Regions from separate parts of the Gracilibacillus pellucidus genome, predicted to be linked through region 2. Evidence: riboswitches for the same ligand, from Rfam matches in the RefSeq annotation. Region 2 holds a riboswitch; each other region holds the start of a gene.
The links. Region 2 has a riboswitch for S-adenosylmethionine ahead of SH601_RS06200 (methionine ABC transporter ATP-binding protein). Riboswitches for the same ligand answer to the same signal wherever they lie in the genome.
Positions count from the first base shown of each region.

Region 1: it holds a riboswitch for S-adenosylmethionine, as region 2 does, so the genes downstream of both, SH601_RS03900 (bifunctional homocysteine S-methyltransferase/methylenetetrahydrofolate reductase) here and SH601_RS06200 (methionine ABC transporter ATP-binding protein) in region 2, are expected to answer to the same signal.
Region 3: it holds a riboswitch for S-adenosylmethionine, as region 2 does, so the genes downstream of both, SH601_RS04765 (5-methyltetrahydropteroyltriglutamate--homocysteine S-methyltransferase) here and SH601_RS06200 (methionine ABC transporter ATP-binding protein) in region 2, are expected to answer to the same signal.

Region 1 covers NZ_JAWZSR010000002.1:96,172-101,641, forward strand. Annotated here, with positions in the region: gene SH601_RS03890 (bifunctional metallophosphatase/5'-nucleotidase) at 1-999, opposite strand, end outside; gene SH601_RS03895 (nitroreductase family protein) at 1,313-1,879, opposite strand; SAM riboswitch class I at 2,035-2,139, shown strand; gene SH601_RS03900 (bifunctional homocysteine S-methyltransferase/methylenetetrahydrofolate reductase) at 2,225-4,072, shown strand; gene metE (5-methyltetrahydropteroyltriglutamate--homocysteine S-methyltransferase) at 4,087-5,470, shown strand, end outside.
Region 2 covers NZ_JAWZSR010000003.1:101,639-107,108, reverse strand. Annotated here, with positions in the region: gene SH601_RS06205 (methionine ABC transporter permease) at 1-424, opposite strand, end outside; gene SH601_RS06200 (methionine ABC transporter ATP-binding protein) at 414-1,442, opposite strand; SAM riboswitch class I at 1,570-1,689, opposite strand; gene SH601_RS06195 (LysR family transcriptional regulator) at 2,003-2,890, opposite strand; gene SH601_RS06190 (ABC transporter ATP-binding protein) at 3,027-3,995, shown strand; gene SH601_RS06185 (ABC transporter substrate-binding protein) at 3,999-5,015, shown strand; gene SH601_RS06180 (ABC transporter permease) at 5,055-5,470, shown strand, end outside.
Region 3 covers NZ_JAWZSR010000002.1:295,032-300,501, reverse strand. Annotated here, with positions in the region: gene SH601_RS04780 (LacI family DNA-binding transcriptional regulator) at 1-105, shown strand, start outside; gene SH601_RS04775 (glycoside hydrolase family 32 protein) at 251-1,675, shown strand; gene SH601_RS04770 (oligosaccharide MFS transporter) at 1,708-2,946, shown strand; SAM riboswitch class I at 3,006-3,108, shown strand; gene SH601_RS04765 (5-methyltetrahydropteroyltriglutamate--homocysteine S-methyltransferase) at 3,184-4,290, shown strand; gene pssA (CDP-diacylglycerol--serine O-phosphatidyltransferase) at 4,470-5,006, opposite strand; gene SH601_RS04755 (phosphatidylserine decarboxylase) at 5,099-5,470, shown strand, end outside.

The DNA of each region.
Region 1 (5,470 bases), on a different contig from region 2:
GATATAATTAATAAATGGATGACCATTTAATCTAACATCCATTCCATCTGATATCGTCATATCACCTTTGACATTCGTCATTACTTGGTCTAAAAATTCTTGCACTGCTTTTTCCTCTTCTTTTAGGGAGTCTATTACTTGCTCATCTGCCTTCGTCTCATCGTCCACATAGTGTAAAGTAGAGGTAATAGATTCTACTTTTTCTCCAATAGACAACGTTACTTCTGCGACTGCTTGCCCATTATTACCTGGTTGAACGACTGTCACACCATTAATTTCTTCTGATAAAAAGCGGTGTTGGTGACCCGTAATTAAAATGTCTATTCCGTCTACTTCTTGGCAAATTTGATAGCCTTGATTTTCACCTGTTAAATCTTCAGTTGGTTCACCAGTTTGCGGGTCACGCTCTAATCCCCCATGATAGCATACTACCATCACATCTGGTGCTTCCGTTTCACGTATTTTCGCAACCCACTTTTTAGCTGATTCACAAGCATCCTCAAAACGTAATTGTTCAATATGCTTTGGCTCTTCCCAATTAGGAATGTAATGTGTCGTTAATCCTAATATCGCCATTCTAATACCAGCTATTTCTTTTATTACGTAGGGTTTACCGAAGTATGGCTCAGTCGTTCTCTCATCTATTATATTAGCTGACAAAAAAGGATACTCAGCAGCGTCCACTGCTTTTTGTAAATAGTCTGATCCATAGTTAAATTCATGATTCCCAAGTACTGCAAGATCATATTTTAATTGATTAGCTACTTTAATAACAGGACTCGCTTGATCCCCTTGTTTTTTGGCAAAATAATATGTAGCAGGACTTCCTTGAATAAAATCACCATTGTCGATTAAGATCGTATGGTTTTTCTCTCTTATATGTTGAATAATAGAGGCAGCTTTGGCTAATCCAATATTCACCTCTTGATGATCACGATAAGTAGTAGGCATAATATAACCGTGAACATCACTTGTTACACATATCGACACTTTTTCCATTCTAAACCCTCCTAGAAACATCTATTTCTATTATAGCGTTTTCTACTTCTATTTGGGTAAATCTTTACAATTTCTTAACTTAGCTTTAACACCTTCTTTTCATTCATTTGATATATTTAAATTGTTCCAAATTGAGCAATGCTGCAAAGATTGCTTTCTCACAAAATGATAGCCCCTTTTTCTTTTGTCCGATGATATCTTTCATCGGTCTTTTTTTACAGAAAAATAGTATGTATAGAATGCTTAGCTTTCTGGCAACTTGAAAAGAGGCTGCGATCAACCAAAATTGGTTGAGGCAGCCTCTTTTCAACACTTAATTTATTACTGTAATTCTATTTTTTGCTGCTGTTCTTGGAATAGGCGTTTGATTTTTAGCAGGATACCCTACTTGAATTTGGCCAACTACCCGCTCATTTTCTTGTAAACCGATTAATGCAGCGGTCTCTTCACAGAATGCTAACTTTCCTGTTTTCCAGAAAACACTTAGCCCTTTTTCCCAACCAAGTAAGCTAAAGTTTTGGACTAAACAGCTAGATGAAGCATAATCCTCTTCTCTTAATTTTTCTTGTGGATGTAGGGTGTTAATGACAAAAAAGATGAATGGCACACTCATTATTTTGTTATAAGCATTGTCACTAATCACTTGTAATTCTTCTTCTACTTCTGTATTCGCTTTAGAAATAGCAACTTTTCGATTAATTTCGGCTAGTTTTTCCTTTGCTTCTCCTTGCACAAAAACAAATCGCCACGGCTCTGTCATTTTATGATTAGGTACCCATACTGCTGTTTCTAATAGCTCTTCTATTAGACTTGCTGGTACTTCTTTATCCCGATATACCGATATCGAGCGACGTTCGGTGATAAGTTGTTGGATACTCATGAACATGACTCCCTCTTACTGATAATGATTTTCAACTAGGTTTATCATACCATATCTCGATAAAGAATCAAGTTGTCGGAAAATTCACAAAAATAACTTGCAATGTTTTTTATTTTCATGTAACATTCTAACAAATACTATCAGTTAAATAATTTTTCTTATCCAGAGAGGTGGAGGGACTGGCCCTACGAAGCCTCAGCAACCGTCTAATATGACAAGGTGCTAATTCCAGCAAGCAATAGCTGCTTGAAAGATGAGAGTTTACGTTAATTAATCTCCGTCTTTCAATAGACGGAGATTTTTTATGTTATAAACATTTATTCTACATAGAAAAGAGGTGAAAAAATGTCTGATTTACGCAATGCATTGCAACAAAGACTAGTTGTCGCTGATGGAGCAATAGGAACCCTACTATACTCTCACGGTGTCAATCGCTGCTTTGAATCTTACAACCTTACGCATCCAGACCAAATTCTCCACGTTCATCAAACATATCTTGATGCTGGAGCTGAAGTTATACAAACCAACACATATGGAGCAAACTATATTAAATTGTCGCGTTTTGGTTTAGAGGAGCAGGTACATGAGATAAATACAAAAGCTATACAACTCGCTAAAACTGCTGCCAAAGACAAAGGATTTGTTTTAGGAACAATTGGAGGAATCAGAGGAGTTCAAAAATTAATCGCTTCAAAGAAAGACATCATCCGTAGCTTTAAGGAGCAGTTATTCTCTTTATTATTAGAAGGGATAGATGGCTTATTATTGGAAACATACTATGACTTTGAAGAAATCAAGCAAGTGTTAGAGATTGCTAGACAAGAAACAAAATTGCCGATTATCACCAATGTGTCGATGCATGAACCAGGTGTGATGGAAAATGGATTACAGCTTTCAACAGCCTTGAAAACATTAGAAGACATAGGTGCAGATGTTGTAGGTGTCAATTGCCATCTTGGTCCTCACTATATGCTTAAAGCATTAGAATCTGTTCCACTTCTTGAGAAAGCATATTTAGCTGCATATCCGAATGCAAGTCTCCCTTCCTACCAAAATGGGAAATTAGTTTATAGCCAATACAGTGACTACTTTGTAAAATGCGCAAAAGAGTTCCGTAACCAAGGCGTGCGTTTAATTGGTGGATGCTGTGGTACAACGCCAGAACATATTAGCGCTGTTAAAGATGGCATAAGTGGATTAACACCGATTAAGCAAAAAAAGGTGAAAAAAATTAATTTTACGCAGACTGCTAACAAACAACAACTTCCCTTGCCAATACCATTAGCGGAAAAGGCTCGCAAACAGCACACCGTAATCGTAGAGTTAGATGCGCCAAAACATCTAGATACAGACACATTTCTCGAAGGTGCACTTGCACTAGAAGATGCCGGAGCAGACGCGATTACATTAGCAGATAATTCTCTGGCTTCACCACGTATTAGTAACTTTGCCATGGCTGTAAAAATGAAGCAAGCAGGATGTAAAGTGACACCACTTATTCATTTAACATGTCGGGATCGAAATTTAATCGGGCTTCAATCTCATTTACTCGGTCTCCATACATTAGGCTTTCATGAAATTCTAGCGATCACTGGCGATCCAACACGAATTGGTGGTTTCCCAGGTGCTTCATCTGTTTTTGACGTGACATCTATCGAATTAACAAGACTCATTAAACAGCAGTGTAATCAAGGATTATCCTTTGCCGGTAACTCACTAAAAACGAAAACACATTTTCAAGTAGCCGCTGCGTTCAATCCTAATGTTGCGAACCTTGAAAAGGCAGTAAAAAGAATGGAGCAGAAAATTAACCACGGTGCTGATTACTTTTTGACTCAACCAATTTTCAATCATGAACAAATTATTCAGTTACATCAACTTACTCAACATATTGATCAACCTATTTTCGTTGGCATCATGCCACTAACCTCTTATCGAAATGCAGAATTTTTACACCATGAAGTACCGGGTATGAAGTTACCTGATGAAGTTCGATCTAGAATGAAGCAATCCCAGAATAAAACACAAAGTATCCAGGAAGGGAAAGAAATCGCAAAAGAATTAATTGATACAGCTCTACAATATTTTAATGGTATTTACATTGTCACACCGTTCTTGCATTATCCCATAACAGTGGAGCTAACGAATTATGCAAATAAACAAGCTTCACAAGCAATGAAAATAAATAATTAAAGGAGTTTTTCATAATGACAACGATTCTTAGTAGCAATCTAGGTTACCCTCGAATTGGCGAAAAGCGACAATGGAAAAGAGCAATTGAGGCATTTTGGCGTGGAGATATAAATGCTACCTGTCTTCAAGAACAAATGAAGAGCTTACGTCTCCATAACCTAAAAAAACAAAAGGAGTTAGGTATAGATCTAATTCCTGTCGGAGATTTTTCTTTATACGATCATCTATTAGATACAGCTATTTCTTTCAATATCATTCCAGAACGTTTTACCCATCACGATCCCACTGACCTGTCTTGCTATTTTGCTATTGCTCGCGGAGAGAAAAACGCAGTAGCAGCTGAAATGACAAAATGGTTCAATACTAATTACCACTACATCGTGCCCGAATTACAAGGTACGGAACCATCTTTACTGGAAAACAGAGCATTATCTTACTATGAAGAAGCAAAAGAGGAATTAAATATCGATGGAAAACCTGTAATCGTTGGTCCTATCACATTTGTTAAGCTTGCTAAAGGTTATCATGAAAATGAATTAGAAAATTGGGTTAACAAATTACTACCCTTATATGAGCAAATACTTCATGAGTTGTCTGCTGCAGGTGCAGAATGGGTTCAAATAGACGAACCTATTTTAGGAACTAACCTATCAGAAACAGAAATAAAACTAGTAGAACGAGTTTACCAAATGATTGATGACCATGTTTCTGGTGTTCAGATCATTTTGCAAACTTATTTCGAAACAGTACAGCATTATCACCGAATTATAAAACTCCCTGTTAAAGGAATTGGACTAGATTTTGTGCACGGAGAACATATAGATGTCATCAACAAATTCGGATTTCCAACTGATAAAGCTTTAGGCGTTGGTATTATTAACGGGCGCAATGTCTGGCGAGCTGATTTAGAGGATAAATATCAACTTTTAGAAACGATCCAACGAGTCGCTAATCCTGAAACATTGATTATTCAACCATCTTGCTCCTTATTACATGTTCCTGTAACAAAAGAGCTAGAGGAGAAACTAGATCCACTAGTGAAAAACGGATTGAGTTTTGCTGATGAAAAATTAAAAGAGATACAAACCCTAACAACTGCCTTACATGAAGAAAATGATGCCGTTCAACATGCTTTTACAGAAAGTAAAGAGGCAATTAATTATTTAGATCAGTCCGATTACCGTAGTCACTTAACAGAAAGCATCCGAAAAGATGCAAAACGAGAGCTGCCATTTTTGGAAAGAAAGAAATATCAACAAAAGAAGTTACAACTCCCTTTATTACCTACCACGACTATCGGAAGTTTGCCACAAACGCTTGAAGTAAAGCAAACAAGAACAAAATGGCGTAAAGGAGAAATTTCTGAACAAGTATACAATGAGTTTATTGAATCCGAAA
Region 2 (5,470 bases):
CAAGGACACGGAAAATAATTTGCCAAGGTTTTGCTCCCATTGCTTCGGCTGCTTCAATAACACCTGGTGATACTTCTAGTAAGCTACTTTCCACTAGCCTTGCAATATATGGAGCTGCATACACTACTAATGGAACAATCGCTGCAGCCGTCCCAATTGTTGTACCAACTACTAATCTCGTAAATGGGATAATCGCGACTAACAAAATGATAAAAGGGATGGAGCGCAAGAAATTAATCACACCATTTAACACGGCAAAGAATGCTTTATTCCCTAATAAATTTCCCGGTCTCGTAACAACTAGTACGATACCAAGTGGAATCCCGATAATTAATGAAAAAATTAGTGAAAATGCCACCATCTGTAGTGTTTCGATGGTTGCGTCCACAATTCGTGGCCAAAAAGTTGCTAAATCAATCCCCATCTGTTTCTACCTCCTCTACACTTGCTTGACTCTCAATAAACTGAATAGCCTTATCTATTTCTGTTGATGTACCAATCAATTCCACTATTAAGCTACCAAATGGCTTCTTCTGTAACTCGATAATTTGACCAAATAATATATTCGTGTCTACCTCGAATTTTTTCGCCACATCGGAGATAAGCGGAATATCTGTTGAATCATCTACAAAAGTTAAACGAACAATCTTGCTACCCTCATGTGCTCCATGCACTTTATCAATAACAGATTGTGGTAATTGATCATTCATAACTGTTTTTACAAAGTTTCTTGTCGTTTGCTGTTGTGGATTGGAAAAGACATCAAAAATCGATCCCTCTTCAATCACCTTTCCTTGTTCCATTACTGCGACTCTATCGCAAATCTCTTTAATGACTGGCATTTCATGTGTAATCATTAAAATCGTAATGTTATATTCTTCTCTGACTTTTCTAAGCAAGTCTAAAATAGAGCTAGTTGTTTGTGGGTCAAGTGCTGATGTTGCTTCATCACACAATAATATTTCTGGATCTGTTGCTAATGCTCTTGCAATACCTACTCGTTGCTTTTGCCCGCCCGAGAGTTGTTCCGGATAATGTTCTGCTTTATCCTTTAAGCCAACAAACTCAAGTAACTGATCCACTTTTCGTTTCACTTTTTGCTTAGAAACGCCAGCTAATAGCAATGGAAAACCAACATTATGAAAGACCGTTTTTGATTCTAGTAGATTGAAATGCTGAAAAATCATCCCAATCTTTCTGCGAACATTAATCAATTCTGGTTTAGACAACTTTAACATGTCTGTGCCATTTACGATTATCTTGCCTTGATCTGGTCTTTCTAGTAAATTTACACATCGAATTAGTGTACTTTTTCCTGCTCCACTAAAACCGATCACACCGAAAATCTCTCCTTGTTCAATCGATAAATTGACATGATCAACAGCTGTTATTTGTTTATCATTTGTTGTGTACGTCTTCGTTACATCTTGAAAATCTATCATGTAATCCCTCTTTTCTTATTATCCGAATATTTCGAAAAAAATCTGTATCGTTCGTTCTTAGCCAATAAAAGAATCTCCCCTTCAAAATAAGAAGAGAAGATTACATATCTATTTCGTATACCTGCCCTTCTTATCTTTCAAGTGATCACTCACTTGCTGGAATTAGCACGTTCTTTTTATTCATTAACGAATAAAACACGTTGCCGAGGCTTCATAGGGCCAGTCCCTCTACCTCTCTTGATAAGAAATTCGATGTTTGTATGAAATTGTGAGTCAGTGAAACTTATTCTAATGAACAATTAACCGATTGTCAATATAATTTTCAGAAAAAAATAATAGTAAGCGTAATCATGCTGTTTTTTTAGGGGGATTATTCATGCATTTAGTTGCTGACGAAATGGGAATAGGGATTCTTCAGTGTGGAAGTTATAGACTTCTACTGATTACTAACGTCAGCTTATTGCTTCTTTATTTATAACAGAATTGCTTACTGTCTATACAATGATTTATTTACAAAATTGAATGCTTTTTCTTTCCTTTGTGTTCATATTTCTGTTTATTTAAACCTCTAGCTCTCCCCCTAAGTTTGTCACTAATTTTTTAAAATATTGAAATGGCCCGCTCATCCATAAATTACGGTGGTAGACAAAATGAATTTGTCTTTCTAAATCTTGGTTGTGAAATTCTATATAGGATAAATGTGTTTCTTTTTCGATTAATCGTTTAGAAATAAGTGCGACAGCCTTGCCGTATGATAACATCTTAATAATGGTGGAAACAGAATCAAGTTGAATCATTTCCATTCTTAGCTTTTTTTCTTGTAGCCAGACTTGAGAAAAACGGCCTGTTGAACTGGATAAACGGTGCACTAATAATGTTTGATTGTATAAATCATTTTCTTCTAAAATCGTTTTTCCGTTAAATGAATGTTCCTTACTAAAGGCTAGTACAATCGTGTCACTTGTAATAGGTTCATAGATGAGGTCTTGCTCTTTATTTCCTGTTTCCATAATGAAGCCACAATCTAGTTCTTGTAACAACAGCCTTCTTTCTATATCTGGAGCTGTTTTTACATCTAAAGAAACCTTCACTTTTGGATAGTTTTCTGCTAATTGGTGAATTAATTCTGGCATGAACAATTGTGCTGGAACACCACTTGCGCCAAGTTTTAATGCTCCTTTTTCCCCATTTTTATAATCTGCGACACTTTTTTCTAATGCTTGATTTGTCTGACTTAATTGTTTGGCATAATGATAGAGCATTTCCCCTGCATCTGTTAGCCGGTAGCCGCCTGCATTAGTACGAAAAAGCTTAATTCCGTAGTCTTCCTCTAACGATTTAATATGAAAGGAAACAGTTGGTGTTGATAAACCTAATGATTTAGCGGTATCGGTCATTTTTCTCGTTTCTACTAGCGAAATAAATACATTTAATTTTTGGATATTCACTTTATCACCCTGAAGTATTTTAGATTTTTTCTAACAATATGATGATTTTATCAGATTTATTTTAATTTAATGTTAACAGTTAGTTAATATTTACTAAACATTTCTCCCCTACACTTATGAGTAAGGAGAGGATATCATGAAAATTCATTTAAAAGGGGTCGAGAAAAAATACGGAAATATCCAAGCAGTAAAGCCGATTGATCTGACAATAGAAGATCAATTTGTCACGATTCTCGGTCAATCAGGCTGTGGGAAAACAACTTTACTAAAAATGTTAGCAGGACTAACAGAGCCAACAGCTGGAGAAATTCATTTTGATGACACACCGATTTTTTCTCTGTCAAAAAAGGTGAATGTAAAGCCGAACAAACGAGAAATCGCCATGGTATTTCAGGATTTTGGGCTTTGGCCACACATGACTGTTTTCGACAATGTTGCTTTTGGTCTCAGAGGGAAAGTAGCAAAAGCAGAACGAACAGCAATCGTTCATGATGCATTAAAGAAAGTAAAGCTGGAACAAAAGGCCAAAATGAAACCAGGGGAATTATCTGGTGGACAGCAGCAACGTGTTGCCTTAGCGCGAGCAATCGCTGTTAATCCAAAGCTGATTTTGTTTGATGAAGCGCTTAGTGCACTTGATGCGATCCTTCGCGAACAAATGCGTGAGGAAATTTTGACAATCGTTCAATCGATTGGTTCCAAAGCTATTTTTGTGACGCATGACCAGACGGAAGCAATGGCAATGTCTGATAACATGATTGTCATGAATAGTGGAGAGGTAGTCCAAACAGGTTCACCTGAGGAAATCTATCACTCCCCTACCAACACTTTTGTTGCTAATTTTATCGGCAAAACGAATTGGCTAGAAGAACAAGACAAAATGATTCGACCTGAACATGTTCATCCATACCCACAAGCAAATACACGGGCGAGATCAGGAATCGTAAAAAAATGCATGTATGAAGGGGATCGCTATCTTATCTTTGTCGAAACTAATGGTCATCTGTGGAAGTTCTATGACCACCAACCACATATCCAAGGGGAAAAGATAAAACTTTATATCGAAGAAAATACGATTCATTCATTACAAAAACAGGAGGCGTAACAAATGAAAAAATTAAAAATGACGGCAATGGCAGGAATTTTCACATCAGCATTACTATTAGGTGCTTGTGGAGCTGACAATGACGAAGCTTCAGGTGCTGAAAACAGTTCTTCAACAGACGAGAATACGCTCACGGTTTATTCAGCAGGACCTGGTGGACTAGCGGAAAATATTCAAGAAGCATTTGAAGAAGAAACAGGTATCAAGGTAGAAATGTTCCAAAGTACAACAGGTAAAATTTTATCCAGATTAGAAGCGGAAGCAAATAACCCTGTAGCAGACGTTGTCGTACTTGCTTCTGTCTCATCTATGGAAGGACTAAAATCAGAAGATAAATTACAAGCCTATGAGTCGGAAAATGGTGACAGTATCAACCCTGAGTGGAGTGATGCAGACAACTATTATTACGGGTATAGTGCAGCCGCTCTTGGCGTTGCCTACAATACAAACGAAGTAGATTCTATTGACGCTGATTGGGATGAGTTCAGTGACGAAGAATGGCAAGGTCGTGTTGCGATGCCTGACCCAACTTCTTCCGGTTCAGCTGTCGACTTTCTATACGGCTTAACAAATCAAACAGATGGTGGTTGGGATACTGTACAAAGCTGGTTAGATAATGATTTATTAATCGCAGGTGCAAACAAAGAAGCATTAAACTCTGTTATTACTGGCGATAAAGATGTTGTTGTCTCTGCTGTAGACTATATGACATATAAAGCGAAAAACGACGGAGAACCTGTTGATATTTATTATCCAGAAAGTGGTACCGTTATTAGTCCACGAGCTGCTGCAATCCTTGCAGATGCACACAACTTAGAAGGTGCTCAAGCATATATCGACTTCTTATTATCTGATACTGCACAACAATTAATTGCAGATGCGTATATTTTACCTGGTAACGATGCGATTGAATTAAACGATCGTGCACCACTTAGTGAGATTCCTACGCTTCCACTAGACTTAGAGGATATCGAAGAAAAACAAACAGAAACATTAAACAAATTCACATCAATGGAATAACACTTCTACATGTTGAAGTAACATACTGGAGGAATACGTATGATCGTACGTAGACATGCCCCTTTTACGGCTTTGTTTATTATACTTAGTATTTTAGCTGTAGCTCCGCTTCTTGCGGTGCTCGGCTATACTTTTTTTGAAGATGGCAATCTATCATTCGATTCACTGCTATCTGTCTTACAAAATAATAGTATTGTCAAAACGATGCAAAACTCGTTATTGCTCGGGCTGTATGTGATTGCCTTAACGACTTGTATCGCACTACCATTAGCTATTATTAGAACGAAAACATTTCTAGCAAAATATGACTGGCTAGATATTGTTTTTACTATCCCATTTATGACCCCACCATATATCGGATCAATGGGCTGGATTTTGTTTATGCAACATAATGGTTATTATGAACAGATTTTTCAAAGAGAAGCACCGTTTACTTTTTTCAGTGTAGCGGGAAT
Region 3 (5,470 bases), on a different contig from region 2:
GAGTCGGCTGTGAAAGTGTTAGAACAGCAAATTGAAAATAAAGAATTTTCTATTTCTGAAACGGTTCTCCCAATCGAACTATGGAAAGGAAGCACTACACAATAGGTTCCATTTTTCTGCTCTTTTTTGGTAGAGCAGTATTAAAAGCCATATGTCAACCGGTTGACATACGAAACAGAAAGTGATAATTTGTAACCAAGGAAAAATGATAACGCTATCAAAAAACATCATATTAGAAGGGGAGATTAGTATGTATTATCAAGAACCACATCGACCACAGATTCATTTTACTCCTAAAGAAAATTGGATTAATGATCCAAATGGTCTTGTTTATTTTGAAGGAGAGTATCATTTATTTTATCAAAGAAACCCTTATGGTAATGATCATGATCATATGCATTGGGGGCATGCGGTAAGCAGTGACCTTTTTCACTGGGAAGAGTTAGATATAGCATTGGCACCAGATGAGTTAGGAACAATTTTTTCTGGTTCAGCCGTGGTAGATAAAGATAACACGAGTGGTTTGTTTGAAGAAGGAAGTGGTGGTTTAGTTGCTATATTTACCCACGATGGTCAAAGTCAGCAACAAAGTATTGCTTACAGCTCAGACAAAGGACGAACATGGAAAAAATATATTGGTAATCCGGTAATTGAAAATACAACTATTAAAGATTTTCGTGATCCAAAGGTGTTTTGGCATAAGGAAACGGAAAAATGGATGATGGTTTTGGCTTGTGGCGATCATATTCAAATTTATGGTTCTCCTAATCTCATTGATTGGGAGTACTTATCTTCGTTTGGTAAGGAATATCCATCACATGAAGGTGTTTGGGAATGCCCTGACTTAGTTTGTTTACCAATTGAAGGAACGGACGATAGTATATGGGTTCTCATTGTAAGCATGAATGAAGGTGGACCGAATGGTGGTTCAGCTGTTCAATATTTTACTGGTTCATTTGATGGCATATTCTTTCGTCCTAATGAACAAGCAGAAGATCCTGTAAAATGGGCGGATGAAGGAAAAGATTTTTATGCAGCGATAACGTGGGATAATACGGCAAAGACATATTGGATAGGTTGGATGAATAACTGGGAATATGCCGGGGAAGTACCTGTATCTCCTTGGAGAAGTTCTATGAGTCTGGTTAGGACACTTACTGTTCAGCAGGTGAAAGGAGATTACCTATTAAAGCAAACCCCTGTCATACCTGAGAATCAACAGAAACAGTTGCAGGAGGAACCATTTACTGTACAACCATCCGCTTATTTGGAATATGAAATAAAGCTTCCTGTCACAATTAATGTAGAGACTAAAGAGATTCCCAATAGTGGCCAATGGGGATTCCGATTAATTAGTGATCAGGAAGAAATATTTACTTTTCACTTTGATCAAGAAAAGGATGTATATTTCTTTTCTCGCACTGCTGGAATTCTTGATTTTTCTAAGGACTTTTCTAAGGAAATCACAGGGTCTTTGAAAGGGCAGAAGGTGAAGAATATTTTTAGTATTCTTGATCAATCATCTGTTGAGATTTTTGTGAATGATGGATTAAGTGTTTCTACTAATCTATTTTATCCAAGAGGAAGCATAGAAAAAATGCAATTATACACAGAAAAAGAGGAAGTACCTTTTAACGGCTTGAGCTTGGAAGAATATCAATCTATTTGGAAGTGACTACATTGAATAAGTGAGAGGAGCTAATCACAATGGATTTTTTAAAGAATACTAAGTATTGGTTTTCATCTGGTTACTTGTTTTTGTTCTTTATCACATGGTCTATATGGTGGTCCTTTTATTCTATCTGGTTAAATAACAGTTTAGGTTTAACAGGGGCACAAGTAGGAACCATATATTCCTTTAATTCTTTCTTTTCTTTGTTTTTCATGATCATTTATGGATATTTACAAGATAAGTTGGGCACTAAGAAAAACCTAGTCTGGTTTCAAAGTCTTATTCTAGTATTGATTGCTCCATTTGTTATTTATGTTTATGAACCATTATTATTAAGTAATTTTTACTTAGGTGCTATACTAGGTGCCATTTATTTAGGGGCAGGCTTTGTTGCGGGAGCAGGTTTTCTAGAGTCATATACGGAAAAGATAAGTCGTAAATATAATTTTGAGTTTGGAAAGGCTAGAATGTGGGGGTCATTGGGCTATGCTGTAGCCGCGATTGGTGCAGGTGCATTAATGAGCATCAATCCCCATATTAATTTTTGGATTGCATCTTTCACAGGGGTTATGTTTTTACTACTGAATATGTTTTTTAAAGTGGAAGTTTCTAAGACAGAAGAAAAAAGTGTATCCAATGTTTCGATGAAGGATATACGTTATTTATTCTCTAGTAAGATATTTTGGTATCTTATCATTTATTTATTTGGTACAGTTTGCATTTACACAGTGTATGATCAACAGCTATTTCCTGTTTATTTTGTAAGCCTATTCACTGATCAAGCTCAGGGTAATACTGTTTATGGGATTTTAAATTCGGTCCAAGTATTTGTAGAGGCTTTGTTTTTATTCTTAGCGCCTTTCATAGTCAATAAAATCGGTATTAAACAATCTTTAGTTTTTGCTGGTTCTATTATGGCTTTTCGTATCGTGGGCTCTGCAGTTGTTACAGGAGGGTTTGGCATTTCATTTATGAAAATGTTACATGCTGTAGAATTACCAATTCTATTAATTGCTGTATTTAAGTATATATCAGTTAACTTTGATGCAAGATTATCTGCCACGGTATATTTGATAGGATTTAAGGTTTCAAGTGAGATTGGTGTTATCATTTTCTCTGCACTGGTCGGCTGGATTTATGATCTGACTAATTATCAAACAACATTTTATATTTTAGGTGGGATTGTCGTACTGTTTGTTATGTTATCTATATTTACTTTAAAGAATAATAAAGTAAAAAAAGTACAAAAGGAAGAAGTAGTAGTGCCTTCATAATTTACATCATGAGTTGACAGAATTGCCAAATAATTATATCCTTATGTAATAATTGTATATTCTTATCAAGAGAGGTGGAGGGACTGGCCCTAGGAAACCTCGGCAGCGGACTTACTAGAAGTACTGTGCCAATTCCAGCAGCAATTTGCTTACAGATAAGAAGAGAGAATCGTTAGATATATCAAATCCTCTTCTTATCTGTAAGAAGGGGATTTTTTATTATAGAGGAGGATTACGATGGTAAAGACAGTATTTAAGGCAGATCATGTAGGGAGTCTACTAAGAACAGAAGCGATTAAAGAAGCGAGAAAAGCATATGCAGAAGGTAAACTAGATAAAGTTAGCCTGAAACAAGTGGAAGATGAAGAAATTGAGAAATTAGTACAAAAAGAGATAGAAGTAGGCTTGAAGTCTATTACAGACGGGGAGTTTAGACGTTCCTGGTGGCATTTAGATTTCCTTGCTGGGTTACACGGCGTTGAGCTGTTTGAGACAGAATATATTAGCAATTTTAAGGGAGCAAAGACGAAAAATCAGGCCATTAAAGTGGTTGATAAAATTGATTTTTCTGGACATGAGATGGTAGACCACTTTACCTTTTTAAAAGAAGCGGTTGAAAAATATGGTGACGGTAGTCAAGTGGCTAAATTCTCTATTCCAAGTCCGAATATGTTATTTACTAGAATTCAAGGAGACGAATACTATAACGGTGATGACGAGCAGTTCTTCCAGGATACAGTCGCAGCATACCAAAAAGCAATTCAAGCATTTTATGATGCAGGCTGCCGTTATTTACAATTAGATGATACATCTTGGATCGATTTTGTATCAGATGAGCGCATTGAAGCAGTTGTGGAGAAAAATCAAATGAGCGTTGACGATATTATTGAAAAAAGAGTGCAGTGCTTAAATGAGGCGATTGCGAAGAAACCTAGTGATATGCTGATAACCATGCACATTTGTCGAGGTAACTTCCGTTCTACTTACATAACAAGTGGTGGATATAACCATATATCAGACGCAATTTTCGCGAAGTTAAAGGTTGATGGCCTATTTTTAGAGTATGATGATGATCGTTCTGGTGATTTTACACCTCTAGAAGGCTTTACTCGTGATAACCAAACGGTTGTATTGGGATTACTTACGTCTAAGTTCCCCGATCTGGAGGATCCGGAAAAAATCAAGGCCCGAATCAAAGAAGCTAGTCAATCAATTCCATTAGCAAACTTAGCATTGAGTCCGCAATGTGGTTTTGCAAGTACAGAGGAAGGAAACAAGCTAACAGAAGAAGAACAGTGGAACAAAATTCGTCATTTAGTTGAAATCGCAGAGAATGTTTGGTAAACATGTGATAAATAAAGGACTTGGCATCATGCCAAGTCCTTTATAATTATCGCCGATCTCGAATAACTTTTAAGCGATAAGAAATATAGATTAAATAGACGATTGTTAATAATAATGCGAATCTAGAGATCTTATCAAAGATTAATAGAACGATTCCGGTAAGGATAACGGCAATCGTTTTATTGCTTGGAAATGATACTTGTTTTAAAGCTAGGAATTTTCCACGTGCTAACCATCAAGTAGCTTAGTATACAGATAATCACAATATTCCCGATAGCAGATATATGTGCATGAAATAGAGTGGAGAATGCTAGTAATCCACCAGCTGCTGTAATCGGTACCCCGGAAAAGTGTGACAGATCTTCAGACGTATCCACATTAAATCGTGCTAAGCGGTAACCACCACATAAGATAAATAGACCTGTTAAGACAAAATCAAGCATGCCTCCCTCGATTGCGTTTGTATACGCAAAAAGTATCGTCGGTGCAATACCGAATGTAACGATATCTGCAAGCGAATCTAATTGTTTTCCTATTTCACTTTTTACATTTAATCGCCGTGCGACTCTGCCGTCTAAGGCATCTAAGAGCATTCCGATAAGAATCAATGCCGCAGCACTTCGATAATAATGATGAACAGTAAAACCCATGGATAAAAAACCACAGTACATGTTACCAAGTGTAATACTGTTTGGAATATGCTTTCTTATATTCATAATTGTTCTCTCCCTTTTTACAAAAAGGCTGCATTGTACTATAGTTTACAATAGTTCATTATTTTCTCGCATGTTAAGGAGTTTCGGTATATATGTTAAAATTCTTGTTAAAATCATTGGTTGAGTTAACCGGTAATCGATTTGTTTCTCGTAAGTTAGCTACTTTTACAGAATCAAAATATAGTAAATTTTTAGTTCCAGCTTTCGCTTCTATATATAAAATAGATCAGGAAGAAATGCGTGATCCTTTATCCTCTTATCCATCTGTGCAAGCTTTGTTTACACGTAAGTTGAAGCAGGATTTGCGCCCGATTGATTCACATGAGGCAAGTGCTGTCAGTCCAGTTGATGGAGTCCTTAATGATTACGGTACGATTCAGGATGGAATCGCCTTTTCTGTAAAGGGTAAGCAGCTTTCCATAGACGAACTATTAGGTAGTAAAACAAAAGCAAGCCGTTATAAT